3 regions of the Blautia sp. OM07-19 genome follow, and region 1 is predicted to be linked to each of the others. Evidence: predicted binding sites of a transcription regulator. Region 1 holds the regulator's gene; each other region holds the start of a gene.
What was found. Region 1 encodes Rex, which represses fermentation and respiration genes when NADH is low (regulators of the CRP and FNR family bind a similar motif). Its sites were predicted from a motif close to ATTGTTAANTANTTAACAAT; they were not measured.
Positions count from the first base shown of each region.

Region 1 (10,598 bases):
TGATGGCTCCACCGAGCAGAAAACATCAGCGTATTTCAACAAGGCTTGTCAGTATTATTGACCGTTATATCGAAGAACATAAAGGAAAATACCAGGTCTATGCGGCTCCATTTGCGGTTTATCTGGATGAAAGAAGTAATACTTATGTAGAACCAGATATTTCTGTGATTTGTGATTCTAATAAACTTGATGATAGCGGATGCAAAGGTGCGCCTGACTGGGTTATTGAAATTGTGTCACCTGCAAGTAAGCAGATGGATTATTATACAAAGCTATTTAAGTATAGAACAGCAGGTATTCGTGAATACTGGATTGTTGATCCATCTAAGAATCTGGTTGTAGTATACAACTTTGAATTAGGCGAGACAGAGCAGTATACCCTACAGGACTCTATTAAAGTAGGAATATATGATGAGCTTGTGATTGATTTTGGAAGTATAGAACTGTAGAAGGTGCGATTAACTTTCTGACCAAAATCCAAAAAGAATGGATGGAACGCCGGATCAAAAAGCAGATTTCAGCAAAAAGATGCGGCTTCATTCTTATCAGGGAGGATACTCTGCCAATGTATTTACTGGCGTTTAAAAGATGCCAGTAAAAAAATAACACAGTGCTTTAATGAAGTAAAGCGCAAAAGCGTAGTATATTATTTGAAAGAAGGCGAGATATAAAGAAAAAAGAATTTTTAATAATACTGCTAGAAAAATAGCAACATATGTCGAAAGAACGAAAGGGTAGTTTGTTATAACAAATCACAAAATGCTTAGAAAATATGGTAAAATTTATTAGGAAAGTACCAAATTCAAGGTAGACAATATAGAGTGTATCTGTTTGCTGTTATATAAGGATGAATAATTCGATATAACGAATAAAAATGCAAGAAAAATAAATTTTTTTAAATTCCCGCGTGATTTTTCGCGATTTCCCTCGTATTTATTATAGAGGCTTTTTTATGCTTCTTAATGATACAGGAGAGGAAGGGAAATCAATTGAGCGAAAAGAAGATTCCACAAAAACACACAGAAAAAAGATCGGGAAGATACAATCCGGAGGAAAAGAGCAAGGAACTGATCCAGAATGTTGATAAGATCTGTAAGATGAGAGGAATTTCAAGGTATACTCTGGCGAAAGGGGCAGATATATCAACTTCAACAATTCATTCACTTCTGGCGGGCAAGACAAAGCCATATATGTATACGGTGTACAAACTGTGCAATGCACTGGATATTCCTATTTCAGATTTACTGATAGAACCATGTGATGAAACCATAGAAAATATAAGCAAAGAAGAACAGGAATTGCTGATGCTCTACAGAAAATGTACACCATCCAAGCGGCATTTGCTGAAAGTTTACCTGCAGATGTTAACTCAGTTTCAGGAGAAGTTCTGACAGGAAAATCTTCAACAGCACATGCATAAAATGCAATCAAAACGGTTAATAATGTAAAAATGATTGAATTATCGCCTGTTGTATGTTATCATAGAGCAAAAACTGAATTTATCAATGCAAAAGTGAAATGAAAAAGAGGAGATATATTTATGTGTGGAATTGTAGGGTTTACAGGTAATCATCAGGCGGCGCCGATTCTGTTAGATGGTCTTTCTAAACTGGAATATCGTGGTTATGATTCAGCAGGAATTGCTGTGCGTGATGGTGAAGGTGAGACCACAGTTATTAAGGCAAAGGGACGTCTGAGGGGACTTGCTGAGAAGACAAATGGCGGTGAGGCTGTTCCGGGTACCTGCGGTATTGGTCATACACGTTGGGCAACTCATGGAGAACCTTCTGAGAACAATGCACATCCGCATGTCAGCGATGATGGAAATATCGTTGCCGTACATAACGGAATCATTGAGAATTACCAGGAACTGAAGGATAAACTGACACGTAAAGGATATACATTCTATTCAGAGACAGATACAGAAGTAGCCGTGAAACTGATTGACTACTACTATAAGAAATATGAGGGAACTCCGGTAGATGCAATCAATCATTCTATGGTCCGTATCCGTGGATCTTATGCACTTGCTATCATGTTCCGTGATTATCCGGAAGAAATTTATGTCGCAAGAAAGGACAGCCCGATGATCCTTGGTGTGGAGGATGGAGAAGCTTATATTGCTTCTGATGTTCCGGCTATCCTGAAATATACCAGAAATGTTTATTATATCGGCAATATGGAGATGGCCCGTGTACGTAAGGGTGAGATTACTTTCTACAACCTTGATGGGGAAGAAATCGAGAAGAAGATGAAAGTGATCGACTGGGATGCAGAAGCAGCAGAAAAAGCTGGATTCGAGCATTTCATGATGAAAGAGATCCATGAGCAGCCAAAAGTTGTACAGGATACACTGAACTCTGTTCTGAAGGATGGCAGGATCGATCTGGCAGAAGTCGGTCTGGCAGAGGATGAGATCAAAGATATTTCCCAGATTTATATCGTTGCCTGTGGCTCTGCGTATCATGTAGGAATGGCTGCACAGTATGTGATCGAAGATATGGCAAGAATTCCGGTTCGTGTGGAACTTGCGTCTGAATTCCGTTATCGTAATCCGATTCTGGATCCTCATGCACTGGCGATCGTGATCAGCCAGTCCGGAGAGACCGCAGACAGCCTTGCAGCACTGAGACTGTGTAAGGATCATGGAATCAGAACGCTTGCGATCGTAAATGTTGTGGGATCTTCTATTGCCCGTGAAGCAGATAATGTATTCTATACACTTGCGGGACCGGAAATTTCTGTTGCGACAACCAAAGCTTACAGTACACAGATGATGGCATCTTATGTACTGGCAATCCAGTTCGCGCTGGTAAGAGAGCAGATCACAGAGGAGCAGTACACAGGATACATCAAAGAACTTCAGACTCTTCCGGAGAAAATCCAGAGAATCATTGATGACAAGGAGCGCATTCAGTGGTTTGCGTCCAAGCAGGCAAACGCACATGATACTTTCTTCGTAGGTCGTGGAATCGACTATGCAATCAGCATGGAAGGCAGCCTCAAGATGAAAGAAGTAAGCTACATCCATTCAGAGGCATATGCTGCAGGTGAGCTGAAACACGGAACGATTTCTCTGATCGAGGATGGAACACTGGTGATCGGTGTCCTCACTCAGCCGGATCTTTATGAAAAAACAGTCAGCAATATGGTAGAATGCAAGAGCCGTGGAGCATATCTGATGGGAATGACTACTTTTGGAAACTATAACATCGAAGATACTGCAGATTTCACTGTTTATATTCCAAAGACAGATCCATACTTTGCAACTTCTCTTGCTGTGATCCCGTTACAGCTTCTGGGATACTATGTAAGTGTTGCAAAGGGTCTTGATGTAGATAAGCCGAGAAACCTTGCCAAGAGTGTTACAGTAGAATAATAGTAAAAAGAAAAACAGAGGGTACAATAGTCACAAATGGCTGTTATACCCTCGATTTTTTATATTCATGACCCGGAATGCTTCTCCATCCACCGTCTGATATAATCCATCTGTTCCTGATCGGAAATTTTCTGGGATGCGGGATCGTTCCCGGCGGCGAGGCAGCAGAAGAGTACGAGCGCCTGCAGCAGAAAAAAGAGTACAAGAAAGAGTATCAGCATAAAAAAGCCTCCTTTTATTTCCTATGGCTTTCAGTATTGGCATTTTTTCGAAAGTTATACATGGAATTGGGAGAAATGCTTTATTGCGAAGCAATCCACAGATATCCGGAATACACTAAAATAAGCCCATTTATAAGGAGTATATTCATGAAGCAGTCAGCTTATACCGGAAAAGGGGTTGGTGTGGCACTTTTTGATACGGGAATTTATCCTCATATGGATTTTGGTGATCGTATTTATGCTTTTGCAGATTTTATATCATACAGGAAATTACCTTACGATGATAATGGTCATGGAACGTGTGTGGCGGGGATCTTAGGAGGCAGCGGAGCGGCTTCTATGGGAAAGTACAAAGGGATGGCACCGGGATGTTCGCTGATCGGGCTTAAGGTGCTGGATCGTTTTGGAAACGGCAATAAGGAGGATATCCTGGCGGCGTTTCAGTGGCTTATGAACCATCGGGAGGAGTACAGGATCCGAGTGGTGAATATTTCTGTCGGCACGACATATCGTACCAGGAATGACAAGGATGTTCTGGTGCGCGGCGTGGAACAGCTCTGGGATCAGGGACTGGTGGTCGTTGCGGCAGCGGGAAACCAGGGACCGGAGCCGGGCAGTATCACTGCTCCGGGGTGCAGCAAAAAGGTGATCACGGTGGGTTCCAGCGATATGCTTATGGGAAAAGAGGGAATCTCCGGGCGAGGGCCGACGTTTGAGTGTGTCTGTAAACCGGATCTGGTGGCACCGGGACGCCGGATCATGTCGTGTGCGGCCGGGGCGGGAAATACGTATGGAATGAAAAGCGGTACGTCGATGTCCACGCCAATGATCTCCGGGGCGGCGGCACTTGCACTGGAAAAAGATCCCATGCTCACCAACGTAGATATCAAGATGATGCTCCGCGACAGCGCAGACGACCTCGGTCTTCCGAAAAATCAGCAGGGATGGGGAAAATTTAACTGTAAAAAGTTCCTTTCGCTGTGATTTTCAGGAAAATTCACAGAATTTACTTTGGTAAAGCCTGAAAGTATTGACGGGAATGATTTTTTTCGTTACAATGGAACAAATCGTTGCTGTAAATAGCGACAGCAAACCAGTGATATGCAGAGAGGAGAACATTATGAAAAAAATTCAGATGACAACGCCATTAGTCGAAATGGACGGAGATGAGATGACCAGAATTCTCTGGAAGATGATCAAGGACGAATTATTACTTCCGTATATTGATCTGAATACAGAATACTATGACCTTGGTCTTGCACACCGCAATGATACCGATGACCAGGTAACCATCGATGCAGCAGAAGCAACCAAGAAATATGGTGTTGCAGTTAAATGTGCGACCATCACTCCAAACCACGCACGTATGGAAGAATACGACCTCAAGAAAATGTACAAGAGCCCGAACGGAACAATCCGTGCGATTCTGGACGGAACTGTATTCCGTGCCCCGATCGTAGTAAAGGGAATCGAGCCATGCGTACGCAACTGGAAGAAACCGATCACTCTTGCACGTCACGCATATGGGGACATTTACAAGAACACAGAGATGTACGTTGACAAACCGGGTAAAGTAGAGCTTGTCTATACTTCCGAGGATGGAGAAGAGAAACGTGCTCTGGTACAGGAATTCAAGGCTCCGGGAGTTGCCATGGGTATGCACAACATGGAAGCTTCTATTGAGAGTTTTGCAAGAAGCTGCTTCAACTATGCACTGGATACCAAGCAGGATGTATGGTTTGGCGCGAAGGATACCATTTCCAAGACTTACGATGCCAAATTTAAACAGGTCTTCCAGACAGTATTTGACAATGAGTTCAAGGAGAAATTCGAGGAAGCAGGTCTTACTTACTTCTACAGCCTGATCGATGATATCGTAGCCCGTGTCATGAAAGCAGAGGGTGGATTTATCTGGGCATGCAAGAACTACGATGGAGATGTTATGAGTGATATGGTATCTTCTGCATTTGGTTCTCTTGCGATGATGACATCTGTTCTTGTTTCTCCGAACGGATACTATGAGTATGAAGCTGCTCACGGAACGGTACAGAGACATTATTATCGTCATCTGGAGGGCGGCGAGACTTCCACAAACTCCGTTGCAACCATCTTTGCATGGACAGGAGCACTACGCAAACGTGGGGAACTCGATGGAAATCAGGAACTTGCACAGTTCGCAGACAAACTGGAAGAAGCAACTCTTTCCACCATCGAATCCGGAAAGATGACCAAAGACCTGGCACTGATCACCAGCATTGAGAATCCGACCGTACTGAACAGCGAGCAGTTTATCCTTGCGATCAGAGAGACTCTGGATACATTACTTTAATTTAAAAATACATCAAAAAATAAAAATGGGAAACCCAAGGCATTACGCCAGGGTTTCCCATTTTTCGTAGAGTTCTTCAAGTTCTTGTTGGATTTTGTCTTTTTCGCGGCTGAGTTCTGCACAGCGTCCGACGTTGGTGCAGACATCCGGGAGAACCAGTGTTTCATCGATTTCTTTATCGCGGGTTTCGAGTTCTTCGATCCGCGCTTCTGTTTTCTTAAGTTCTGCTTCCTGCTTACGCTTACGTGCCTGTTCTTCTTTCTGCTGCTGCCAGGTGAGCTTTCCTTCAGATGCTGTGGCTGGTGCGGTTTCCTGCACAGTTACAGTTTCCTGCTGCACCGGAGCGTATTTCTCAGTGAGTTCTTCTTTTTTCTCAAGGTAGTAATCGTAATCACCGATATAGTTGACAACGGCCTGATTGGTCAGTTCCAGGATCCTGGTCGCGGTCTGGTTGATGAAATATCGGTCATGAGAAACATAAAAGACCGTACCGGTGTAACTGTTCAGCGCTTCTTCGAGGATTTCTTTGGAAGCGATATCAAGGTGGTTGGTCGGCTCATCGAGGATCAGGAAGTTTGCCTCGGAGAGCATCAGCTTCGCGAGGGAAACACGGCCGCGCTCACCACCGGAGAGAGAGGAGATCACTTTGAAAACATCATCACCGGTAAAGAGGAAGGCGGCGAGCATGTTTCGAATCTCTGTCTCGGTAAGTGTCGGGTAAGTATCGGAAATTTCCTCAAAGATCGTCTTCTCCGCGTGGAGTACATGGTGTTCCTGGTCATAATATCCGATCTGAACCTTGGAGCCCAGGGAAAAAGTTCCTGAGTCTGCCGGGATAAGATCGTTGAGGATCTTGAGCATGGTCGTCTTGCCGGTACCGTTGTTTCCGATCAGAGCAACGCGCTCACCACGCTTGATCTGGAAAGAGATATCGGTAAAAAGTGTCTGCTCCGGAAAGCTCTTGGAAAGTTCTTCTACCGTGAGAACATCGTTTCCACTGACAACTCTCGGTTCCAGAGAAAGCCGCATCTGGCTCTGGACCTCGGTCGGTTTCTCGATCCGCTGGATCTTACCGAGCATTTTTTCACGGCTTTCTGCGCGGCGGATGGATTTCTCACGGTTGAAGGATTTCAGCTTGACGATGACGGCTTCCTGATGCTTGATGTCTCTCTGCTGGTTAAGGTAAGCCTTGTACTGTGCGTCACGAAGCTGTGCTTTCTTTTCGGCGTAAGCGGAGTAATTGCCACTGTACATGCGGACCTGGGCGGCATCGATCTCAATGACCTTCGTTACAACTTTATCAAGGAAATAACGGTCATGGGAGACGATAAATACAGCACCCGGATAATTCAGAAGATAAGTTTCCAGCCAGGAAATACTCTCCATGTCGAGGTGGTTGGTCGGCTCATCGAGGAGAAGAATGTCCGGCTTGGAGATCAGGAGTTTACCAAGAGCGACACGGGTCTTCTGTCCACCGGAGAGGGTTTCGACCTGTTTGGCAAAATCTTCGTCCGTAAAGCCAAGACCCTTGAGGACACCCATTAGCTCGCTCTTGTAGGCATAGCCGTTTTCCAGCTCAAATTCGTGGGTCAGGCGGGTGTAGGTGTTCATCAGACGGTCAAGTTCCTCGCCGGAAGCGTTTTTCATCTGGACTTCGATCGCACGCATGCGGTCTTCCATGTCGATGATGTACTGCTTGGTTGTGAGCAGTTCCTCATAGACGGTGCGGTGTCCGCTGACATCCTGATACTGTGCGAGATAACCGATCTTCTTGTCCTTCATCAGAACGACCTGACCGGAATCCGCAGAAATTTCATTCATTATAATACGGAGAAGGGTTGTCTTACCTGCTCCGTTGTTGCCGATGAGAGCGGCTTTTTCACGCTCTTCTATATGAAATGAGGCATCGTTCAAAATGACTTTTTCGCCAAAAGATTTGCTGATGCCCTGACACGATAAAATCATAAATATTCCTCCAAAGTCAATATACGCTATGATTATAAGGTTAAATGATGGCTTTGTAAAGGAAATTTCCTCAAAAATTGTATAGATTTGACAACATTGATTGACAATAAAATAACATTTCGGTATAATTAACAGGAAAGTATAAGGAGGGGACAACGGTGGAAGCAAAACAGATATCAAAAGCTGTAATTAAGAGACTGCCCCGGTATTATCGCTATCTTGGCGAGTTACTGGAAGACAATGTTGAACGTATATCTTCCAATGACCTTAGTAAGAAAATGCGTGTCACAGCATCGCAGATCCGCCAGGATTTGAATAATTTTGGAGGATTTGGGCAGCAGGGATACGGTTATAATGTGAAATATCTCTATACAGAAATCGGTAAGATCCTTGGACTGGATGAGGTACATCCGATGATCATCATCGGTGCCGGTAATCTTGGACAGGCACTTGCCAATTACGTTGACTTTGAAAAACGTGGTTTTAAGCTGGAAGGGATTTTTGATGTCAATCCGGTACTGGAGGGCATCGCGGTCCGTGGAATTGAGATCCAGATGATCAGTAATCTCCCATTCTTCCTCAGAGAGAAGAATATTGAGATTGCGATTCTCACATTGCCGAAGAACAAGGCGAAGGATATGGCAGATATCCTGATCGAGAATGGTATCAAGGCAATCTGGAATTTTGCACATATCGATCTGGAGACTCCGGAGGATGTCATTGTAGAGAACGTACATCTTTCTGAGAGTCTGATGACGTTATCTTACAATCTCAGTCAATATCGTCAGGAACACGTGGAAGAGCAGCAATCATAACATGAGGACAGCAAGAGGCTGTTACCCGGCTCCTTAATGAAGGCGGCTGCGTAACAGCTTTTTGCTTTGTATCGTATATCGAGGAGATATCAGATGAAACGAATTGTAGGCGGATCGGAAATGAAAGCACTGGATGGCTGCACCATTACCGGAATGGGAGTTCCGTCCTGTGTGCTGATGGAACGGGCGGCACTGGCTGTTGTGGATGCAATGGAAGGACATTTTGCGGAAATGTCACAGAAACAGCGGATCTTGTGCGTCTGCGGAGGCGGGAACAACGGCGGAGACGGAGTCGCAATCGCCAGGATCCTGCATCTGCATGGATATAACGCGGAAATCTATATGCTCGGAAATCCGGATCACCGCACAAAGGAAACACGCCGCCAGCTTAAGATCGCAGAGAATTATCAGGTCCCTCTGGTGAATAACCTGGCAGCAGGAGAATATACTACTATAGTAGATGCCATCTTCGGCGTTGGGCTTGACCGCTCGATCGAAGGAAAATACAGAGAAGTCATTCAGGCTTTGAACGAGGTTTCTGCATGGAAAGTGGCGGTAGATCTGCCGTCCGGGGTATGCAGCAACACGGGCAGAGAGCTTGGAATCGCATTTCGTGCGGATCTGACGGTGACGTTTGCATTCTGTAAAACAGGCTTGTGTTTTTATCCAGGCAAAAATTTTGCGGGAAAAATTGTTGTAGCAGATGTCGGCATCTACGAGAATCCGGATCTTCCGACACAGAAAGCGGCACTTGAGAAAAAAGATCTCCAGAAGCTTCCTCTGCGCGCCGCGAATGGGAACAAGGGTACGTTTGGCAAGGTTCTTGTCGTTGCCGGAAGCAAAGGAATGTGCGGGGCAGCGTATCTCTGTGCAGAGGGCGCCTTCGCTGCCGGAGCCGGGATGGTCAAGATCCTGACGGATGAGGAGAATCGCATTCCACTGCAGACGCTTCTTCCGGAGGCGATGTTTGCAGATGATGCTGGCGGCAACGAAGCATGGGTTAATGCAATGCACTGGTGCGACATTGTGGTGATCGGACCAGGACTTGGACAGTCTGAGAAAAGTGCACGGAAAACAGAATTTTATCTTGCCCATGCGCAGAGAATGGGGAAACCTGTGATCATGGATGCGGATGGACTGAACCTGCTCTCGAAACATCCGGAGTGGAAGAAATATCTTCAGCACAGCCAGGTGATCTGTACGCCGCATCTTGGCGAGACGAGTCGGCTGAGTGAAAATTTTATGACTTCTAAAAATAGCGGATTGTTTTCAGAAGCAGCGGATCGGGCACTCTCCATACCGGAAATTCAGCAAAATCTCATTTGGACAGCATCGAATTTTGCAAGGGAAAATGGCGTGGTCTGTGTGCTCAAAGATGCAGTGACTGTTGTTGCAGATCCGAAGAGGGATTTTTGCTGGATCAATCAAAGCGGGAATCCAGGAATGGCGACTGCGGGAAGCGGGGATGTCCTGTCGGGGATCCTGGCAGGGGTTCTGTGTGCATTCCGTTCAGATCCGGAGAATACGGTGGATCTGGCAAAGCAGGCGGCTTTTGGCGTATTCCTTCACGGGCTGGCAGGAGATAAGGCTGTCGAGGAAAAAGGCACTTACGGAATGAAAGCCGGAGACATTGCGCGGGCAGCGGCGAAAGTTCTTAAAGACAGAGAAACTATGCAGGAACTCTGATAAGTTTCAAAAATCCAGATAAAAATAATTGCATTACGCAGTAAGGAGATAAAGATCATGAAAAAATTCGAAAGAGTAAAGGCCGTCGTATCCCTGGATGCGATCGCACATAACTTTGCAGAGATGAAGAAAAACATTGCCAAGGGTACCAAGATCGTTGCTGTCATCAAGGCAGACGGATATGGACATGGCGCAGAGGCGAT
Region 1 covers NZ_QULA01000042.1:3,831-14,428, forward strand. Annotated here, with positions in the region: gene DXC01_RS17890 (Uma2 family endonuclease) at 1-449, shown strand, start outside; gene DXC01_RS17895 (helix-turn-helix domain-containing protein) at 990-1,391, shown strand; gene glmS (glutamine--fructose-6-phosphate transaminase (isomerizing)) at 1,541-3,379, shown strand; gene DXC01_RS17905 (S8 family peptidase) at 3,748-4,584, shown strand; gene DXC01_RS17910 (NADP-dependent isocitrate dehydrogenase) at 4,721-5,929, shown strand; gene abc-f (ribosomal protection-like ABC-F family protein) at 5,972-7,894, opposite strand; gene DXC01_RS17920 (redox-sensing transcriptional repressor Rex) at 8,053-8,709, shown strand; gene DXC01_RS17925 (NAD(P)H-hydrate dehydratase) at 8,803-10,395, shown strand; gene alr (alanine racemase) at 10,453-10,598, shown strand, end outside.

Region 2 (10,598 bases), on a different contig from region 1:
CTGGAAGAACTTCTCGGGACACCGTTCATGTCGGGGATACATATTCTTCTGGCACATAACCCTAAATATGGAAATACGTATCTTTCCTGGGGTGCGGACCTTGTTTTGTCCGGACATTATCATGGGGGAATCCTGCGCTTTGGCGAGAATCACGGGCTGACCTGCCCGCAGTATCTCCTTTTTCCGCCGTATTGCTGCGGCAGATTCCAAAGCGGCAAAAGCACGATGCTTGTCAGTGCAGGGCTTGGAGAGCATACGATACCGATCCGTCTCCACAATCCGAGGGAGCTTCTGGTGATCGAATTCTGTCCGTCTGCCCATAAGGAAGACTCTCACAAAACAGGAAGGAAAACAGCAAATGGCAATACCGGTAAAAATTAACGTCTTTGAAGGACCTCTTGACCTTCTTCTCCATCTGATCGAAAAAAACAAGATCGATATCTATGATATTCCGATCGTGGAGATCACAGATCAGTACATGGAATATATTCACTCCATGGAAAAAGAAGACTTAGGCGTCATGAGCGAATTTCTTGTCATGGCGGCGACACTTCTCGACATCAAGTGTAAAATGCTTCTCCCGAAAGAAGTGAACGAAGAGGGTGAGGAAGAGGATCCGCGAGAAGAACTTGTCCAGAAACTTCTGGAATATAAGATGTATAAATATATGTCCTATGAACTGAAAGACAGGATGGACGGGGCTGTCGGAGTTTTTTATAAGGGAGCTACTGTTCCGGACGAGGTAATGAAGTACAGGGAGCCGGTCGACCCGAGGGAACTTCTTGCGGGACTTACCCTTGAGAAACTGCACAGCATTTATCAGTCGATCCTTAAGAAACAGGAGGACAAGATCGACCCGATCCGAAGCAGATTTGGAACGATCGAGAAAGAAGAAGTCAGTCTTTCCGAAAAAATGCTCGAAATGAAGGAATATGCAGGAAACCACAGGAAATTCAGTTTCCGTCAGCTACTTGTCGGGCAGAAGTCAAGAGTGCAGCTTATCGTGACTTTTCTTTCTATTCTGGAACTGATGAAGATGGGATATATTCACGTGGAGCAGGACGAGCTGTTCGATGATATTCAGGTGGATGTTGTCAGGGACCCTGTAGAATGGACACATTTGACAGAATTTGCAGACGAATAAATACAGAGATTGAGGAATCATATGGAAATAAAGAAATTAGAAGCGGCGATCGAAGCGGTGCTTTTTACCATGGGAGAATCCGTGGAGCTGACGCAGATCGCCAGTGCGATCCAGCAGGACAAGGAGACAACGCGAAAACTTCTCAACAATATGATGGACCGTTATCAGGAGGAAGACAGAGGGATCCAGATCATCGAACTGGAGCAGTCCTATCAGATGTGCACCAAAAAAGAATACTACGAATGTCTGATCCGTCTTGCCCTGCATCCCAAGAAACCGGCACTGACAGATGTCATGCTGGAGACACTTTCTATTATCGCGTACAAACAGCCGGTCACAAAGGCAGAGATCGAGAAGATCCGCGGGGTAAAATGTGACCATGCGATCAACAAACTGGTAGAATATGAGCTTGTAAAAGAGCTTGGACGACTGGATGCGCCGGGACGACCGATCCTCCTTGGGACGACCGAAGAGTTCCTGCGCTGTTTTGGCGTACAGGGGCTGGAAGAACTTCCTGCTGTAGATCCGGTCCGTCTGGAAGATTTTAAGGCGGAAGCCGAGGAAGAAGTACAGCTTCGCCTGGATGTTTAGGAGGAAAATAAAATGCCTACGACCTATGCACATGACTTATTTGGTAAAAAAATTTATCACAAACTTCCGAAGGAGATGCAGATGGTCATTCAGAGAAATGTTAATCTGTACCGGATCGGACTTCACGGACCGGATATCCTGTTTTATCACATGCTGAAACCAAAGGTATCCACAACAGGGATCCGCATGCATAAGGAAAAAGCGGCTCCTTTTTTTGAGAGGGGAATGGCGATCGTGCGGGAAACTCACGATGAGAAGCTTCTTGCCTATCTTCTTGGATTCGGATGCCACTATCTTCTGGACAGCGCCTGCCATCCCTATATCGAGGATATGGCAGCGAAGGAAGTGATCACGCATACCCTTCTTGAGAAAGAATTTGACCGGACATTGATGCTGGAAACTCATAAAAATCCATATCATTATTACCCGGCATGCGGTGTATTTCCGAGGATTACCTATGCCAGAGTGATCCACCGTGCGATCCCCAAAATAGCGACAGGAGATATCCTGAAATCTCTGAGGCGCATGAAGCTGATCACAAACTGTCTGGTTTATGATAACAAGGGCAGGCGTAAGAAATTTCTCACGGTGCTTTCGAGGCTTGCTGGCAAGAAGCTGTCTGATTCCATGATGGAATATTTCATGGCGAAAGACCCGGTCCCGGGGAGCGCAGTTCCGGTCCATGCCCTGCACGGACTGTATGACAGGGAGATAAAGGAAGCACCGCAGTACCTTGAGGAATTATTCAGACTTTCAAAAGAAGACAGACCGCTGGGCGAGAGATGGTATAAGACTTATAACGGCTGACCGGCTTACTGGAACCGGAAGGAACAGAGACATATAATGAGGACAGGTCTGCATAAAATATCCTATAAAGAATAAGAGGTGGGATATGAAACGCAGATATAATATCACGGTCACGATTCTGGTCATAGCAGTTTTTCTGATAAATTCCACAGTCTGTGCTGCTTCCGGGGAAAGCAGTGCGCCCGGAAATCTTTATGCGCTTTCGGCAGTTCTGATGGATGGGGATTCGGGGCGTGTCCTGTATGAAAAAGAGGGCGAAACACCGAGAGCGAATGCAAGCACCACGAAAGTCCTGACCTGCATCCTTGCCCTGGAAAACGGTAAAGGCGATGATTATGTACAGGTTTCTTCCAATGCTGCCGCGCAGCCAGATGTACGGCTTGGTATCCAAAAAGGAGAGCAGTATTATCTGGAAGACCTTTTGTACTCTCTGATGCTGCAGAGCCACAACGATGCCGCGGTCGCGATCGCGGAACATATCGGAGGTTCTGTGGAAGGATTTGCAGCCATGATGAACCAGAAAGCGAAAGAGATCGGCTGTACGGACACACACTTTGTGACACCGAACGGGCTGGACGCCAGAGACAGTGGAGGCAGCCATCATACAACGGCACGGGACCTGGCGCTTATCATGCGCTATGCCATACAGAATCCGATGTTCCTCAAGATCACCGAGACAAGGGACTATTCTTTTTCAGATATTGAGAAGAATCGGACATTTTCTCTCCACAATGCGAATGCGTTCCTGGATATGAGAGAAGGCATCCTGTCAGGAAAAACCGGCTACACAGGAGATGCGGGCTACTGTTATGTCTGTGCAGAGGAAAAAGACGGCAGGACTTTCATTGTTGCCCTTCTGGGAAGCGGCTGGCCGAACCACAAGACTTACAAATGGAAGGATACCGCAGCACTTCTTAATTACGGCGAAGAAAATTATAAATACCGCAGCTGGTGGAAAGACCCCGAGATTCCTCTGATCCAGGTCAAAAATGGATTCACGGGAGATCCTGTCGGCAGAAAGAAGATATATCTGCACGGTCTTCTCGATATCTCCGAAGAACAGAAAGAAACCTGCATGCTTCTTTCTGACAGGGAAAATGTGACCTGTCAGGTAAAAGTGCCGTCTTCGATCGAAGCTCCTGTAAGACGGGGAGATGAGATCGGGCAGGTGACATTCCGGCTGAATGGGGAATTGCTCTCTGCTTACCCGGTACTGGCAGAACAGTCTGTCGGGGAGAGAACTTTCAGCCGGACGCTGGAGCATGTTTCTGATAGATTTTTTCATTAAGGAGATGAAAGAGGGCAAAAAGTCTTTTCCGCGAGGAGAGGGCTTTTCTTTTTTTGGCCAAAAATTTTGTGTTGTTATAAAATAATTTTTAGGGTTAAAAAATTAACAAAAAAAACGAAATGTATTGAAAAAAACTTGAAAACAGGTTACAATTACAATCGGCTAAAATTTTGGTTATATTTTAAAATTTTATAAACATGGAGGGCAAAAGAGAATGAGTAATGCAACACAAAGCTTAGCGAGCACAAGAATCACTTCTTTGCTTGACGCCAACAGTTTTGTTGAAATCGGGAAAAGCGTAACAGCCAGATCCACAGACTTCAACATGACTGAGAAAAAAGCGCCTTCAGACGGTGTTATCACCGGATATGGTGTGATCGATGGGAATCTTGTCTATGTATACAGCCAGGATGCTTCCGTACTGAACGGAACTGTAGGCGAGATGCATGCAAAGAAGATCTCCGCATTATATGACCTTGCTATCAAAACAGGAGCACCTGTGATCGGACTGGTAGATTGTGCAGGAATGCGTCTTCAGGAAGCAACAGATGCACTGGAAGCATTCGGTGGAATCTACTTCAAACAGACAATGGCATCCGGAATGATCCCGCAGATCACAGCGGTATTCGGTACCTGTGGCGGAGGAATGGCAGTTGTTCCGGCACTGACTGATTTCACATTCATCGAAGCCAAAAAAGGCAAAATGTTCGTAAACAGCCCGAACGCACTTGATGGAAACTACACAGAGAAATGTGACACAGCATCCGCTGCTTTCCAGAGCGAGGAGACAGGACTTATCGATGCTGTAGAATCTGAAGAAGAGATCCTTGCTGAGATCCGTCAGCTTGTAAGCCTTCTTCCATCCAACTTCGAAGACAATGATTCTTTCGCAGAGTGCACAGATGATCTGAACCGTGCATGCGAGGATATCGCAGCATGCGCAGGAGATACCTCCATTGCACTTTCCAGAATCGCAGACAACGGAATCTTCTTCGAGACCAAGAGAGACTTCGGCAAAGACGTTGTTACAGGATTCCTTCGTGTAAACGGAATGACTGTAGGTGCAGTGGCCAACAGAACAGAAGTTTACGATGCAGAAGGTGAGAAGGCAGAAGAATTCGACGGCACTCTTTCCGCAAGAGCAGCAAGAAAAGCAGCCGGATTCGTGAAATTCTGTGACGCTTTTGATATCCCGGTACTGACTCTTACAAATGTAACAGGATTCAAGGCAACTGTATGCGGCGAGAAAGTTATGGCTAAATCCGTCGGAGAACTGGTTCATGCATTTGCATCCGCAACCGTTCCGAAGGTAAATGTCATCATCGGCAAAGCATACGGCACAGCTTATGTGGCAATGAACAGCAAATCTGTAGGTGCAGATATCGTTTATGCATGGGACAATGCAGAAATCGGAATGATGGATGCTTCCATGGCAGCAAAGATCATGTACCCGGGATCAGAAGCTTCTGTTATCAACGAGAAAGCTGCAGAGTACAGAGAACTGCAGTCCAGCGTAGAATCTGCCGCAGCAAGAGGATATGTAGATACTGTGATCGCTCCGGCTGACACACGTAAATACGTGATCGGAGCATTTGAGATGCTGTTCACAAAGAGAGAAGACCGTCCAGCTAAGAAACATGGCACAGTCTAAGCGAGGTGAGCATATGAATCAGATGTTAAAGAAAGCATCCACTACCTGCGCTGCTTTTGCCTGCGCCGCATCCCTGATGTTCTCCGGTGCAGCAGTTGTTTGGGCAGATGGTGAGATCGACGAAACCGTCAAAAACCAGATTGAAACTTATGCAGAAGGACTGACAGATGAGATCATCGGACTGTCTGATGATCAGATCGAGCAGTACATGGAGTCCGACGATGCGTTTACTTCAAGTGCAATGACAGCCTGGGACGGAACCAAAGACGACCTGGGTGAGCTGAAGGAAACCGGTGATGTAGAGATCGAATATTCAGGTGATGAATATACAGCAGTTATTCCGGTTGAATTCGAAAAAGAAGACGCTGAATTTACTTATGTATTTGACAAGAACCTGACTCCTACTTCACTGGCAGTCGATATTCAGTATTCTTTTGGAACAACCATGAAGAATGCAGCACTTAACACTCTTATGGGAATCGGTACTGTATTCGTGATTCTGGCCATGCTGATCTTCCTGATCTCCCTGTTCAAATACATTCCGGGTTCAGGAGCACAGCAGGTTAAAAAGAAAAAAGAAGAAGCAGCAACTCCGGCTCCTGCACCGGTTCCGGTGGCAGCAGCACCTGTTCAGGAAGAAACTGATAACTCAGAGCTGATCGCCGTGATCGCAGCAGCGATCGCAGCATCAGAGGGAACTACAACAGACGGATTTGTTGTACGCTCCATCCGTAAGATCAACCGCAAAAAAAGGTAATTGACAATTTTAGGAGGATTAAAAATGAAAAGCTATACAATCACCGTAAATGGAACAGCATATGAAGTTACTGTAGAAGAAACAGGAAGCGTAAGCGCACCGGCAGCAGCTCCAGTAGCAGCACCGAAGGCAGCACCGGCAGCAGCTCCTAAAGCAGCAGCACCGGCAGCAGGAGCAGGCGCAGTCAAAGTTACCGCTTCTGTACCAGGTAAAGTCCTCAAGATCGTAGCTTCCGCAGGACAGGCAGTAAAAGCAGGAGACAACATCGTGATCCTGGAATCCATGAAGATGGAGATCCCGGTTGTAGCTCCTCAGGATGGTACTGTAGCCAGCATCGACACATCCGAAGGCGCATCCGTAGAAAACGGAGATACTCTGGCTACAATGAACTAGGACGGGAGGTAATCAAATGTCTTATGTAATAGAAACCCTGTCCAACCTGATCCATCAGACAGCATTTTTTAACCTGACATGGGGAAACTATCTGATGATCGCGGTGGCGTGTGTATTCTTATTCCTTGCTATCAAAAAAGGTTTTGAGCCGCTTCTTCTGGTTCCGATCGCTTTTGGTATGCTCCTGGTAAATATCTACCCGGACATTATGGCAAATCCGGAAGACATGTCCAACGGTGTTGGTGGTCTTCTGCATTACTTCTATATCCTCGATGAGTGGAGTATCCTTCCGTCCCTGATCTTCATGGGCGTTGGTGCGATGACAGACTTCGGTCCGCTGATCGCCAATCCGAAGAGCTTCCTCCTCGGAGCAGCTGCACAGCTTGGTATCTATGTTGCATACTTCCTTGCGATCTTCCTTGGATTCAACGGAAAAGCAGCAGCAGCGATCTCCATCATCGGTGGAGCAGATGGTCCTACCTCCATTTTCCTTGCCGGAAAACTTGGACAGACCGCTTTAATGGGACCGATCGCGGTGGCGGCATATTCTTATATGTCACTGGTTCCGATCATTCAGCCGCCGATTATGAAACTCTGTACTACAGAAGCAGAACGTAAGATCAAAATGGATCAGCTTCGTCCGGTAACCAAGATCGAGAAGATCCTGTTCCCGATCGTTATCACGATCGTTGTCTGCTTACTTCTTCCTACAACAGCTCCGCTGGTAGGTATGCTGATGCTGGGTAACCTCTTCCGTGAGTCAGGCGTTGTTAAACAGCTTACTGAGACTGCTTCCAATGCCCTGATGTACATCGTAGTTATCCTGCTTGGTACATCTGTAGGTGCTTCTACAAGCGCAGAGGCATTCCTTAATGTTGATACTCTGAAAATCGTTGTTCTCGGTCTTGCAGCATTTGCATTCGGTACTTTCGGCGGATGTATGCTTGGTAAACTGATGTGCAAACTGTCCGGTGGAAAGATCAATCCGCTGATCGGATCCGCTGGTGTATCAGCCGTTCCTATGGCTGCCCGTGTATCCCAGAAAGTCGGCGCAGAAGCAGATCCTACAAACTTCCTGCTGATGCATGCAATGGGACCAAACGTAGCCGGTGTAATCGGAACAGCCGTTGCAGCCGGAACCTTCATGGCTATCTTCGGTGTTTGATCCCGCTGGGTCAGATGCGTTTAGCTGAATTAATAATATAAGGAGAAAACATAATGGCTGAATTAGAAAAAAAACCTGTAAAAATCGTGGAAACTGTTCTCCGTGATGCTCATCAGTCTCTGATCGCAACAAGACTTACCACAGAACAGATGCTCCCGATCGTAGATAAAATGGACAAAGTCGGCTACCACGCAGTAGAGTGCTGGGGTGGAGCTACTTTCGATGCTTCCCTTCGTTTCCTTAAAGAAGACCCATGGGAAAGACTTCGTAAATTACGTGACGGCTTCAAGAACACAAAACTTCAGATGCTGTTCCGTGGACAGAACATCCTTGGATATCGTCCATATGCAGATGACGTAGTAGAATACTTCGTACAGAAATCTGTAGCAAACGGAATCGACATCATCCGTATTTTTGACTGCCTCAACGATATGCGTAACCTTCAGACAGCAGTTAAAGCTGCCAACAAAGAAAAAGCACACGCACAGGTTGCTCTTTCCTACACATTAGGTGATGCATATACTCTTGAGTACTGGGTAAACATCGCAAAACACATCGAAGACATGGGTGCAGATTCCATCTGTATCAAAGATATGGCAGGTCTTCTGCTTCCATATAAAGCAACTGAGCTTGTCGGAGCACTCAAAGATGCTGTTAAGATCCCGATCGATCTTCATACACATTACACCTCTGGTGTTGCTTCCATGACATACCTCAAAGCAGTAGAAGCTGGTGTTGATATCATCGATACTGCAATGTCTCCGTTCGCTCTGGGAACTTCCCAGCCGGCAACAGAGGTTATGGTAGAGACCTTCAAAGGCACACCATATGATACAGGATTTGATCAGAAACTCCTTGCTGAGATCGCTGATTACTTCCGGCCGATCCGTGATGACGCTCTGGACAGCGGCCTTCTGAATCCGAAGAACCTTGGTGTAAACATCAAGACTCTTCTGTATCAGGTACCAGGCGGAATGCTTTCCAACCTGACATCACAGCTCAAAGAGCAGCACGCAGAAGACAAATTCTACGATGTTCTTGAGGAAGTTCCGAAGGTTCGTAAAGACCTCGGTGAGCCGCCGCTCGTAACTCCGTCTTCTCAGATCGTTGGTACACAGGCTGTATTCAACGTGCTCATGGGTGAGAGATACAAGATGGTCACAAAAGAAACAAAGGATATCCTGTTAGGAAAATACGGTGCAACCGTAAAACCATTCAACCAGGATGTACAGAAGAAGTGCATCGGAGATGCAAAACCGATCACCTGCCGTCCGGCAGACCTTCTCGACAATGAGCTGGACAAACTGGAAACAGAAATGTCCGCTTACAAAGAGCAGGATGAGGACGTTCTGTCCTACGCACTGTTCCCGCAGGTTGCTACTGACTTCTTCAAATACCGTCAGGCTCAGGAGAAAAAAGTAGACGAGAAAGCTGCAGACACAGAAAACGGAGCATATCCGGTATAAAAAATAAAAATCCCTGCTTTGGACAGCGTTCCAAATGAAGGAAAATAATCAGGCCCGCCAGATTTTTCTGACGGGCTTGCTTGCAAGAAAGGATTTCCATGAACAAAGTGATAATTGTCGGGGGCGGAGCTGCCGGTATGCTGTGCAGTATCATCGCCGCCAGAAACGGCTGTGAAGTTTTTTTATACGAAAAAAACGAAAAGCTGGGAAAGAAACTCTATATTACAGGAAAAGGAAGATGCAATGTTACAAATAACTGTGAGGTAGAAGACCTGCTCCGCGCAGTGATGACGAACAGCAAATTTCTGTACAGTGCATTTTATACTTTTAACAGCCAGGATATGATGGCACTTCTTGAGGAGACGGGCGTATCGCTCAAGACAGAACGGGGAAACCGCGTTTTTCCACAGTCTGACCGCTCTTCAGACATCATCCGCGGTCTGGAACGTCTTATGAAGAAATATGGCGTTCACGTAAGATTCAGAAGTGAAGTCAGAGAGATTCTGACAAAGGACGGGACTGCGACAGGAATTTCCCTGGCGGACGGAGAAGTTCAGAATGCAGATGCAGTAGTCGTTGCGACAGGCGGACTGTCTTATCCAACGACCGGTTCCACAGGAGACGGATATCGTTTTGCACGGGAGACCGGGCATCAGGTGACGGACTGTATCCCATCGCTTGTTCCGCTTAAGGTCAAAGAAGATTATATTCCGAGGATGACAGGACTTTCACTCAAGAATGTAGAGCTTACAGTCAGACGCGGCAAAAAGATCCTTTATCGGGATTTTGGAGAGATGATGTTTACACATACCGGTGTTACCGGACCGCTGATCTTAAGTGCCAGTGCCAAACTTGGCAAATATCTTGCCAAAGGAGAAGAACTGAGCGCATTTATCGATCTTAAGCCGGCCCTCAGTCCGGAGCAGCTTGATGAGCGGATACTTCGAGAGTTTGAAAATGGCAAGAATAAGCAGTTTAAGAATGTGATAGGAGTCCTTTTCCCGTCATCACTTACACCGGTGATGCTTGAGATCGGTGGAATCCCGGGAGATAAGGTGATCCATGAGATATCCAGAGAAGAACGCCTTGCCTTTGGCACAGTCGTCAAGAATTTCCCGTTCACGATCACGGAGCCGGGAGAATTCAAGGAGGCGGTCATCACACAGGGCGGTGTTTCCGTCAAGGATATCAACCCGGGAAGCATGGAGTCCAAAAAAATCAAAAACCTGTATTTTACAGGTGAAGTTCTTGATCTTGACGCAGTAACAGGGGGCTACAATCTTCAGATCGCGTGGTCCACTGCATACCTTGCTGCTATAGATATAAGCGAAAAAGA
Region 2 covers NZ_QULA01000004.1:48,128-58,725, reverse strand. Annotated here, with positions in the region: gene DXC01_RS04655 (metallophosphoesterase) at 1-381, shown strand, start outside; gene DXC01_RS04650 (segregation and condensation protein A) at 359-1,144, shown strand; gene scpB (SMC-Scp complex subunit ScpB) at 1,166-1,735, shown strand; gene DXC01_RS04640 (zinc dependent phospholipase C family protein) at 1,748-2,542, shown strand; gene DXC01_RS04635 (D-alanyl-D-alanine carboxypeptidase family protein) at 2,628-3,830, shown strand; gene DXC01_RS04630 (acyl-CoA carboxylase subunit beta) at 4,045-5,481, shown strand; gene DXC01_RS04625 (OadG family transporter subunit) at 5,495-6,238, shown strand; gene DXC01_RS04620 (biotin/lipoyl-binding carrier protein) at 6,263-6,631, shown strand; gene DXC01_RS04615 (sodium ion-translocating decarboxylase subunit beta) at 6,648-7,796, shown strand; gene DXC01_RS04610 (oxaloacetate decarboxylase subunit alpha) at 7,850-9,262, shown strand; gene DXC01_RS04605 (NAD(P)/FAD-dependent oxidoreductase) at 9,361-10,598, shown strand, end outside.
Region 2: the regulator Rex is predicted to act here: its motif matches at 3,921-3,940, upstream of DXC01_RS04630 (acyl-CoA carboxylase subunit beta).

Region 3 (10,598 bases), on a different contig from region 1:
CGACAGGCCAGCATCCGGGTGGAATCATCGTTCTTCCGGTAGGTGTAGAGATCGAGAAATTCACACCGGTACAGCATCCGGCAAACGACGAAAACAGTGATATCATCACGACACATTTCGACTATCATTCCATTGACGGAAACCTTCTGAAACTTGATATTCTAGGACACGATGATCCGACAATGATCCGTATGCTCGAGGACCTTACAGGCTTAAGTGCCCGTGATGTACCTCTGGACAGCAAAGAAGTCATGTCGCTTTTTGCAAGTACGGATGCATTGGGAATCAAACCGGAGGATATCGGCGGCTGTAAACTGGGATGCCTTGGAATCCCGGAGTTTGGTACAGATTTCGCGATGCAGATGTTGATCGACACGAAGCCGAAATATTTTTCTGATCTTGTTCGTATCGCGGGTCTGTCTCATGGTACGGACGTATGGCTTGGAAATGCGCAGACTCTGATTGAGGAGGGCAAGGCGACGATTTCCACTGCGATCTGTACGCGAGATGATATCATGATCTACCTTATCAGCATGGGCGTAGAGAGCAGTCTTGCGTTTACCATCATGGAGAGTGTCCGTAAGGGTAAGGGACTTCGTGATGAGTGGGAAACTACCATGAGAGAACATAAGGTTCCGGAATGGTACATCTGGTCCTGCAAAAAGATCAAGTACATGTTCCCGAAAGCGCATGCGGCGGCTTACGTTATGATGGCGTGGAGGATCGCGTGGTTCAAGGTGTTCAAGCCGCTGGCATATTATGCGGCATTTTTCAGTATCCGTGCGACGGCTTTTTCCTATGAGACCATGTGTATGGGAAGGGAACGTCTGGACTATTATCTTGCAGAGATCCGCAAAAAAGGCGACGAGGCTTCCAAGAAAGAACAGGATTCGATCCGTGACATGAGGATCGTACAGGAAATGTACGCGAGAGGGATCGAATTCCTTCCGATCGATCTGTACAAGGCAAAAGCAAACAGATTCCAGATCATTGACGGCAAGCTGATGCCGGCACTGAACTGTATCGACGGAATGGGTGACAAGGCGGCAGAAGCAGTTGTAGATGCTGCAAAGCAGGGCAAATTCCTGTCAAAAGATGACTTCCGCGACAGGACAAAGGTCAGCAAGACAGTCATTGACCTGATGGACGACCTGGGAATTTTTGGGGATATCCCGCAGTCCAATCAGTTTTCATTATTTGACAATGTGCTTGTCTGAAATTTGGGATTACCGGTATGGGGACCGGATATGCTACCATAGTTAAAGGAGAAGAAGATGAAAAAAGAGGAATTAAGGTATTTACAGAGACTGGCAGAACTGTATCCGACGATCGGAAAGGCATCGACAGAGATCATCAATCTGCAGTCTATTCTGAACCTTCCAAAAGGAACAGAACACTTTATGTCAGATATCCATGGAGAATATGAGGCATTTGCCCATGTGCTCCGCAACGGTTCGGGTGCAGTCCGCAAGAAGATCGACGATGTATTCGGACATACCTTAAGCAACAGTGACAAGCGTGCGCTGGCTACGCTTATCTACTATCCGAAAGAAAAGATGCGTCTGGTCAAAAAGATAGAAGAAGATATGGAAAATTGGTACAAGATCACGTTGTACCGTCTGATCGAAGTCTGCAAGACCACTGCATCCAAATATACCCGATCCAAAGTCCGCAAGGCACTGCCGGCAGATTATGCTTATGTGATCGAGGAACTGATCACGGAGAAGGCAGAAGTACTGGACAAAGAAGCTTATTATGATTCTATCGTAAATACGATCATTGAGATCGGCCGTGCGGAGAATTTCATCATAGCCCTGGCAGAGCTGATCCAGCGTCTTGTTGTCGATCACCTTCATATTCTGGGAGATATTTTTGACCGTGGACCGGGACCTCATTTCATTATGGACCGTCTGATGGAGTACCATTCTCTGGACATTCAGTGGGGAAATCATGATGCAGTCTGGATGGGAGCAGCTGTTGGACAGCAGTCCTGCATCGCAACAGTCCTCAGAAACAGTCTCCGCTATGGAAATCAGGATATCCTGGAGGATGGATATGGGATCAACCTTCTGCCGCTTGCAACGTTTGCGATGGAAGTATACAAGGATGATCCGTGCAGTGTGTTTGAGATGAAGGGAACTTCTAATTATAATGCAGCCGAGAAAGACCTTGGACAGAAGATGCACAAGGCGATCGCTATCATCCAGTTCAAACTGGAAGGCCAGCTCATCCGCCGTCATAAGGAATTCCACATGGAAAACCGCTGTCTGCTCCATCGGATCGATCCGGAAAAATGCACGATCACACTTCCTGACGGTAAGGAATATCCACTGCTGGATACAAATTTCCCGACGATCGACTGGAAGAAGCCATATGAGCTGAGCGCAGGTGAGAAGGACGTGATGGAACGTCTGGAATCTGCATTCCGTAACTGTGAGAAGTTGCAGAAACATATGAGCCTTCTGCTTGACAAAGGCGGTCTCTACAAGACTTTCAACGGAAATCTTCTGTTCCACGGATGTATTCCTTTGAATGAGGATGGAAGTCTCAAGGAAGTCCAGATCTATGGCAAGACTTACAAGGGCAAAGAACTCTATGATGTACTGGAGGCTTATGTAAGGAGAGCGTTTTTTGCTGTGGACAACGAAGAGCAGCGTAAGGGCAGGGATATCCTCTGGTTTATCTGGGCGAGCCCGAACTCCCCGTTGTTCGGCAAAGACAAGATGACAACATTTGAAAGATATTTTATTGCAGACAAGGCAACGCACAAAGAAGTGAAAGGTGCATATTATCGTCTTCTGGAAAACGAAGAAGTGATAGACAGTCTTCTCAGAGAGTTTGGACTGGATCCTGCGAAGGGGCACATCATCAACGGACATGTGCCGGTACATCAGGGAGAAGGCGAGAGCCCGGTCAAATGCGGCGGCAAAGTTATTGTCATCGACGGTGGTTTTTGCAAAGCATACCACAAGGTTACCGGAATTGCAGGATACACACTGGTATACAATTCCTACGGACTGATCCTCTGTGCACATGAGTCATTTACTTCTGCGGAAGATGCGGTTTCAAAAGAAAGTGATATTGTTTCCAACCGGGTAGCGGTTCATTATACAACAAAGAGAAGACTGGTAGGAGATACAGATACCGGAATTGCTCTCAAGGAAAAGATTGGCGAGCTGATGCAGCTTCTGGACGCATACCGGCGAGGAATCATCAAAGAGAAAAAATAAGGAGAAAAACGACATGGGTGGAATTTTTGGAGTAGCTTCAAAAACCAGCTGCGTGCTGGATTTGTTTTTTGGAATTGATTATCATTCTCATCTGGGAACCAGAAGAGGCGGAATGGCAGTGTATGATCCGGAGAAAGGTTTTGACCGTGCGATACATAATATCGAAAACTCACCGTTCCGTACCAAATTTGACAAAGATGTTTCTGAACTGCAGGGGAATTTTGGAATCGGCTGTATCTCAGATAATGAACCACAGCCGCTCCTGGTCCGTTCTCATCTTGGGAATTTTGCGATCACAACAGTCGGCAAGATCAACAATATGGAAGAACTGATCGAGAAATGCTTCAAAGACGGATGTACACATTTCCTTGAAATGAGCGGGGGAAACGTAAATCCTACAGAAATGGTCGCATCTCTTATCAACACCAAGGATTCTATTGCAGAGGGGATCCGTTACGCACAGGAAGTGATCGACGGTTCGATGACGATGCTGCTTCTGACTCCGAAAGGACTGATCGCAGCCAGAGACCGCCTGGGACGTACACCGCTGATCATCGGACGCAAGGAGGATGCACGCTGTGTTTCTTTTGAGAGCCATGCATACATTAATCTTGGATACGAAGATGAGAAATCTCTGGGACCTGGCGAGATCGTTTTTGTGACTTCGGAAGGAATCGAAACGCTTCAGAAACCAGGAGAAAAGATGCGTATCTGTTCCTTCCTCTGGGTATACTATGGATATCCGACTTCGACCTACGAAGGTGTCAATGTAGAGGAAATGCGTTATAAATGTGGTGATATGCTCGCCGAGAGAGATGCAGGACAGGTGCATCCTGACATTGTAGCCGGTGTCCCGGATTCCGGAATCGCCCATGCGATCGGTTATGCGAACCGTTCCGGTGTACCTTTTGCCCGTCCGTTTATCAAATATACACCGACCTGGCCGCGTTCTTTCATGCCGACACAGCAGAGCCAGAGAAACCTGATCGCCAGAATGAAACTGATCCCGGTGCACAAACTGATTAAGGACAAGAGCCTTTTGATGATTGACGATTCTATTGTCCGCGGTACACAGCTTCGCGAGACAACAGAATTTCTTTACCGCAACGGTGCGAAGGAAGTACATATCCGTCCTGCCTGCCCGCCGCTGCTTTATGGATGTAAATATCTGAATTTCTCCCGTTCCAAATCCGAGATGGATCTGATCACCAGGAGAGTGATCGCGAAGAGAGAGGGAGAGAATGTAGATGACAAGATCCTTGCGGACTATGCAGATCCGGATTCCACGAACTACAAGGAGATGCTGGAGGAGATCCGTAAGGAACTTAATTTTACCACCCTGAAATATCATCGTCTGGACGATCTGACTGCATCCATAGATATTGAACCATGTAAGCTCTGCACATACTGCTGGAGCGGAAAAGAGTAACAAAGACAGAGGCTTCTGGTAAGGAACTGTCGGAAAATCGAGGTGACACAGATGAGAAAAAAACAAAGACTTAAGATACTGCTGAAGATCCTGATCTCACTTTTTATTATATTTGGTGCAGCTGCAATTCTGCTGGCAGGAATCAGAAAGACCAGGATCGAGGCAAGACAAAAGCAGGAGGCGATGGAGGCACTTAAGAATGTACCGACGGCAGCTCCGACTGTTTCTGTGACACCTTCTCCGAGTCCGACTCCGAGTCCGACAGCAACACCGACCCCGGTTCCGACGGTCGTGGCGGCTTTTGACCCGAATGATTTCTGGGATTACTGGTACAGTACGGATGGAACTGCAACGATCAATGTCTACGACATCAGTCTGGATAAGATTTCGTTCAGTTTTTATCAGACCGACCGCAATCAGAGCCAGTCTGTTACGGCAGATGTTACGGCAGAAGTAGCCGGAAATGCAGCAAGATTTTATTTTAACGACTCTGAGGGAAACAGGGCTGCCGGGAATATTATTTTTGATAAAGGACAGCTGTATGTAAGGATTGCGACAGGTGACCCGGTCAGCAGCGTTTATCCGAACGTGAACTGCATCATGAGCAGAGATCAGGTATATCTTGAACCGGACCCGACAGCGACACCGATACCGGAGGAAGAACCGGACCCGACACAGACGGATACACAGACAGGAGAGTACTTTTTCCCGGACAGTGACAGTCGTTATCTGACAGATGAGGAAGTAGCTGTGTACAGTTCGGACCAGCTTGAACTGGCGAAGAATGAGATTTATGCCCGTCATGGCAGACAGTTTGTCACACAGTATATTTCAGATTATTTCAACAGTAAGTCCTGGTATCAGGGAACCATAGATCCGGATACTTTTGATGCACAGCAGGATTCGATCTTTAATGAATATGAGATGGCAAATATTTCCAAGATCGCAGAGTGGGAAGAACGAAAATCCGGTGAGGGGAATTAAATGACGAGCGTGCTGCTGGCTCCGTTTCATAAGTAATGAAAGAAAAAGCACCCGTTTGACATACAGAAAAGATGTGTATGTCAGGCGGGTGTTTTTGACCGCAGATTCATTATTTGGCTGCTTTGAGTGGCTTGATCGGCTCTTTGTTATCTGTTCGTCCTACAAGATAATCAATGGTGGTATCGTAGTAATCTGCAAGACGGATCAGCATTTCAACCGGAATTCCACGGGAACCTGTCTCGTAGTGAGAGTAAGAACGCTGGCTGATATGAAGGACTTCGCCAAGCTGTTTCTGGGACAGGTCAGAATCAATTCGGAGATCCTGAATACGTTGATATTTCATGAGAACACCTCCTTAGTTTCTATAAGTATAAAGCAGACCGAAATGTGCTGGTGAATTTGGAGCAAAATGGACTCTGTAAGTTGTGCCGGATGCAATGCAGAGGTTGTATTGCCATCCACTACGCAGTCGAGAAGCTGAAGAACATTATAAAATTATACGCTCTTTAATTCTATTAACGCAGCAATAGATTTGGATTCTGAGAAAGCCTCTCCGATAGCTATTTTTTTCCGGAGAGACTTTTAACAAAACAATCGAAAATTATCCTGAAATTTTGTGCAATATGTAAAACCACTTGAAAATGATAAAAAAATTCAAAAATATGTTGTTAAAAGATTGTCATTGTGGTATTTTAAATGAAGCGGAGAAAACAATATTTTATGCGGAAACAAAGAGGGAAAAGTCCTTTGTTGAAAAAGTTTGTGAAAAAACACAATGTGACATGACTTAACCCAGGAAAATAGAGTGGGATTACGTCCGTGTTCCTGGGTTAGGCCATGTCGCAAGGCGGAAAATAGAGTTTAAACCGCTTTTTTTCTAAATGCGATTGTTAAAAAATAAACAAAAAACAAAGAGCATCACACAGGGAAAACTACTAAATCCCACGGAAAAAACAAACAAATTCCAGGGGAAAGACGGTATAATCCCACAAACCCCATGAAAGGAGTTTATTATGAGCAGCAAAATTACTATTATCGGAGCTGGAAGCGTTGGATCTACAATTGCCTATACACTGGCACATGATGAGATTGCTTCTGAGATTGTTCTGATTGACATCAACAAAGAAAAGGTGGAAGGAGAGGTTATGGACATTGAGCAGGGAACCTGCTTCAGAAGTCCCGTATCCCTGACCGCAGGAGATTATGCAGATGCAAAAGATTCCGACATTGTAATCATCACATCCGGAATTGCCCGTAAACCTGGGCAGACCCGAATTGAACTTACTCAGACAAATGTTAATATTCTGAAGAGCATTACTCCTCAGATTGTAAAAGAAGCTCCAAATGCAAAGTATATCATCGTAAGTAATCCGGTAGATATTATGACTTATGTATTTACCAAGATTTCCGGTCTTTCGGAGAATCAGATCATGGGATCCGGAACCATCCTTGACACAGCCAGACTTCGCTATGGACTTTCCGAGCACTTTAAAGTTGCACAGAGAAATATCCATGCTTATGTATTTGGTGAGCATGGTGACACTTCCTTTATTCCATGGACAAGTGCTTACATTTCCGGTTTGAGCACAGATGAATATTACGAAGAAATGAAAGCGTATGGCAAGGAAATAGAACCATTAGACAAAGAAGCTATGCTGGAATATGTACAGAAATCCGGCGGACAGGTTATTGCAAAGAAAGGTGCGACCTTCTATGCAGTATCTGCAACTGTTTGTCAGCTGGTTGGTCTGATTCTGGCTGCCTCTGATTCTCTTGCAACTGTATCCTCTATGCTTCATGGAGAGTATGGAATCGAAGATGTATGCCTTAGCACCCTTACTCTTGTAGGACCAAATGGAATTCAGGGAAAAGTCCAGATGCGTATGAACAATGAGGAAGTAGCACTTCTTAAGAAGAGTGCAGAAGCATTAAAAGAAGTAATCGCACAGATCGAGCTTTAATAATACCAGCAAAGATACCCCGGCTTCTTTTTTAAAAACGATAAGTCGGGTTCCACTTTGCCTGAGCAAGAAAGGAAAAGAAGCATGAAGTACAGTTATTATCCAGGATGTACCCTGAAGAATAAAGCAAAAGATCTGGATGAATATGCCAGAGCTTCTGCAAAAGCACTGGGCTTCGAAATGGAAGAGATCAAAGACTGGCAGTGCTGCGGCGGAGTATATCCCCTTGGCAGCGACGAGATTGCCACCAAGCTTTCTTCCGTCCGTGCTTTAAATGATGCAAAAGAAAAAGGACAGGATCTGATCACAGTCTGTTCAGCTTGTCATCATGTGCTTAAACGTGTGAACGATGACATGAAAAATGTGGAAGATATTTGCACAAGAGCAAACAATTATCTGAAACTGGATGCCCCGTATGAAGGAGAGACAAATGTCCTTCATTATCTGGAGGTTCTTCGTGATGAAGTAGGATTTGATGAAATCAAGAAGAAAGTTGTCAATCCGTTAAAGGGTAAAAAAATCGGTGCTTATTATGGATGCCTTCTTTTAAGACCGGGAAAGATCATGGCATTTGATAATCCGGAAAACCCGACTATCATGGAAGAGTTCATCCGTGCTCTTGGAGCAGAACCGGTTATTTATCCATACCGCAATGAGTGCTGCGGCGGTTATATTTCCCTGAAGGAAAAAGATATGGCACAGAACATGTGTGAAAAGATCATGGACAGTGCAAAAGGGTTCGAAGCAGACATGCTGATCACAGCCTGTCCTCTTTGTATGTATAATCTTAGAAAGAACGGAAATGGTGCTCTTCCTGTTTACTATTTTACAGAACTTCTTGCAGAAGCTCTTGGAGTAAAAGAGGAGGTGGCGAAGTAATGGCTTATACATATGGAAATGCCCAGAATGCAGCTGAAAGAATCAAAGAGATTTCAGGAGTAAATCCCCTGAAATGTATGAAATGCGGTAAATGCTCCGCAACCTGTCCTGCATTTAATGAGATGGATATTAAACCTCACCAGTTTGTAACTTATGTACAGAATGGCGATATAGACGCACTTGCACAGTCCAAATCCTTATGGAAATGTCTTTCCTGTTTTGCCTGTGTAGAGCGCTGCCCAAGAGATGTAAAACCAGGAAAACTGATTGATGCTGTCAGACAGCTGGTTGTCCGTGAACGAGGCCAGAACTACCTGGAGGCAGACGAGATTCCGGAACTGATCGATGAGGAAACACCTCAGCAGCTCCTGGTAAGTGCATTCAGAAGATACAGGAGGTGAGAGAAAAGTGCAGAGAATAGGTGTATTTGTATGTCATTGTGGTACCAACATTGCAGCCACAGTTGATGTAAAAAAAGTAGTGGAAATGGCGGCAAAGGAGCCAGGTGTCGTTCATGCTGAAGACTATCAGTATATGTGTTCTGAAGCTGGACAGGCAAAAATTATCAATGCCATCCATGAGAAAAATCTGACAGGAATCGTTGTATGTTCCTGTTCCCCGCGTATGCATGAAGCTACCTTCCGCAAGGCAGCAGCAAAGGCGGGATTAAACCCATATATGGTAGAGATTGCCAATATTCGTGAGCATTGCTCCTGGATCCACAAGGATATGGAGGAAGCTACCTTAAAGGCAGTGATCCTTGCAAGAGCAGCAATCGCAAAAGTAAATTTAGATGCTCCTCTTCAGCCGGGAGAGAGTCTTGTAACAAAACGTGCGCTTGTAATCGGCGGTGGTATCGCAGGAATCCAGTCTGCACTTGATATTGCAGAAGCCGGCTATGAGGTTGATATTGTTGAGAAACTTCCAAGTATTGGCGGAAGAATGTCACAGCTTGATAAGACATTCCCAACACTTGACTGTTCTGCATGTATTCTTACTCCCAAAATGGTAGAGGCTGCAGCACATGAGAAAATCAATATTTATACATATAGTGAAGTTGAAAAGGTAAGCGGATTTGTGGGTGACTTCACAGTTGATATTCGTAAGAAAGCAAGAAGTGTGGATATGAGTAAATGTACCGGCTGCGGTGTTTGCTCTGAGAAATGTCCATCTAAGAAAAATGCAAATGAATTTAACCGCGGACTGAATAACAGAAGTGCTATTTATATTCCGTTTGCCCAGGCAATTCCAAATGTTCCGGTTATTGACCGTGAGAATTGTATTAAATTCAAAACCGGAAAATGCGGTGCCTGTTCCAAGGTTTGTGCAGCAGGTGCAATCGACTATGAGCAGAAGGATGAGATTGTTACACAGAAATACGGCGCAATTGTAGTTGCAACCGGTTTCGATGTAATCCCTCTTGATAAATATGATGAGTATGCATACAGCCAGAGTAAGGATGTTATCACATCCCTTGAGCTTGAGCGTATCATGAATGCGGCAGGACCTACAAAGGGTCATCTTGAGAGACTTTCTGATGGAAAAGCTCCTAAGAATATTGTATTCGTACAGTGTGTCGGAAGTCGTTGCTCTGATGAGAGGGGAAAGAGCTACTGCTCCAAGATCTGTTGTATGTATACTGCAAAGCATGCAATGCTGATCCGCGATAAATATCCGGATACAAACGTAACCGTATTCTATATTGATGTCCGTACTCCGGGTAAGAACTTCGATGAGTTTTATAGAAGAGCTGTTGAAGATTACGGTGTTAATTATGTAAAAGGTCAGGTTGGAAAGGTTATTCCGCAGCCGGATGGAACTCTTATGGTTCAGGCTTCTGATCTCCTTGAAAACAAACAGATTCATATGGAAGCAGACATGGTAGTTCTTGCAGCGGCTATTGAGCCAAATAAGGATGTGAGAAAAATTGCAACCATGCTTACCGCAAGCATTGATACCAACAATTTCCTTACAGAGGCACATGCAAAGCTTCGTCCGGTAGAGTCTCCTACAGCTGGTATTTTCCTTTCCGGTGTATGCCAGGGACCGAAGGATATTCCGGAAACAGTAGCACAGGCTGGTGCAGCAGCAGTAAAGGCAATCGGCCTTCTTGCA
Region 3 covers NZ_QULA01000009.1:100,980-111,577, reverse strand. Annotated here, with positions in the region: gene DXC01_RS08775 (PolC-type DNA polymerase III) at 1-1,217, shown strand, start outside; gene DXC01_RS08770 (fructose-1,6-bisphosphatase) at 1,275-3,230, shown strand; gene DXC01_RS08765 (amidophosphoribosyltransferase) at 3,244-4,659, shown strand; gene DXC01_RS08760 (YARHG domain-containing protein) at 4,711-5,643, shown strand; gene DXC01_RS08755 (helix-turn-helix domain-containing protein) at 5,753-5,986, opposite strand; gene DXC01_RS08750 (L-lactate dehydrogenase) at 6,657-7,604, shown strand; gene DXC01_RS08745 (CoB--CoM heterodisulfide reductase iron-sulfur subunit B family protein) at 7,689-8,483, shown strand; gene DXC01_RS08740 (4Fe-4S dicluster domain-containing protein) at 8,483-8,884, shown strand; gene DXC01_RS08735 (CoB--CoM heterodisulfide reductase iron-sulfur subunit A family protein) at 8,892-10,598, shown strand, end outside.
Region 3: the regulator Rex is predicted to act here: its motif matches at 6,530-6,549, upstream of DXC01_RS08750 (L-lactate dehydrogenase).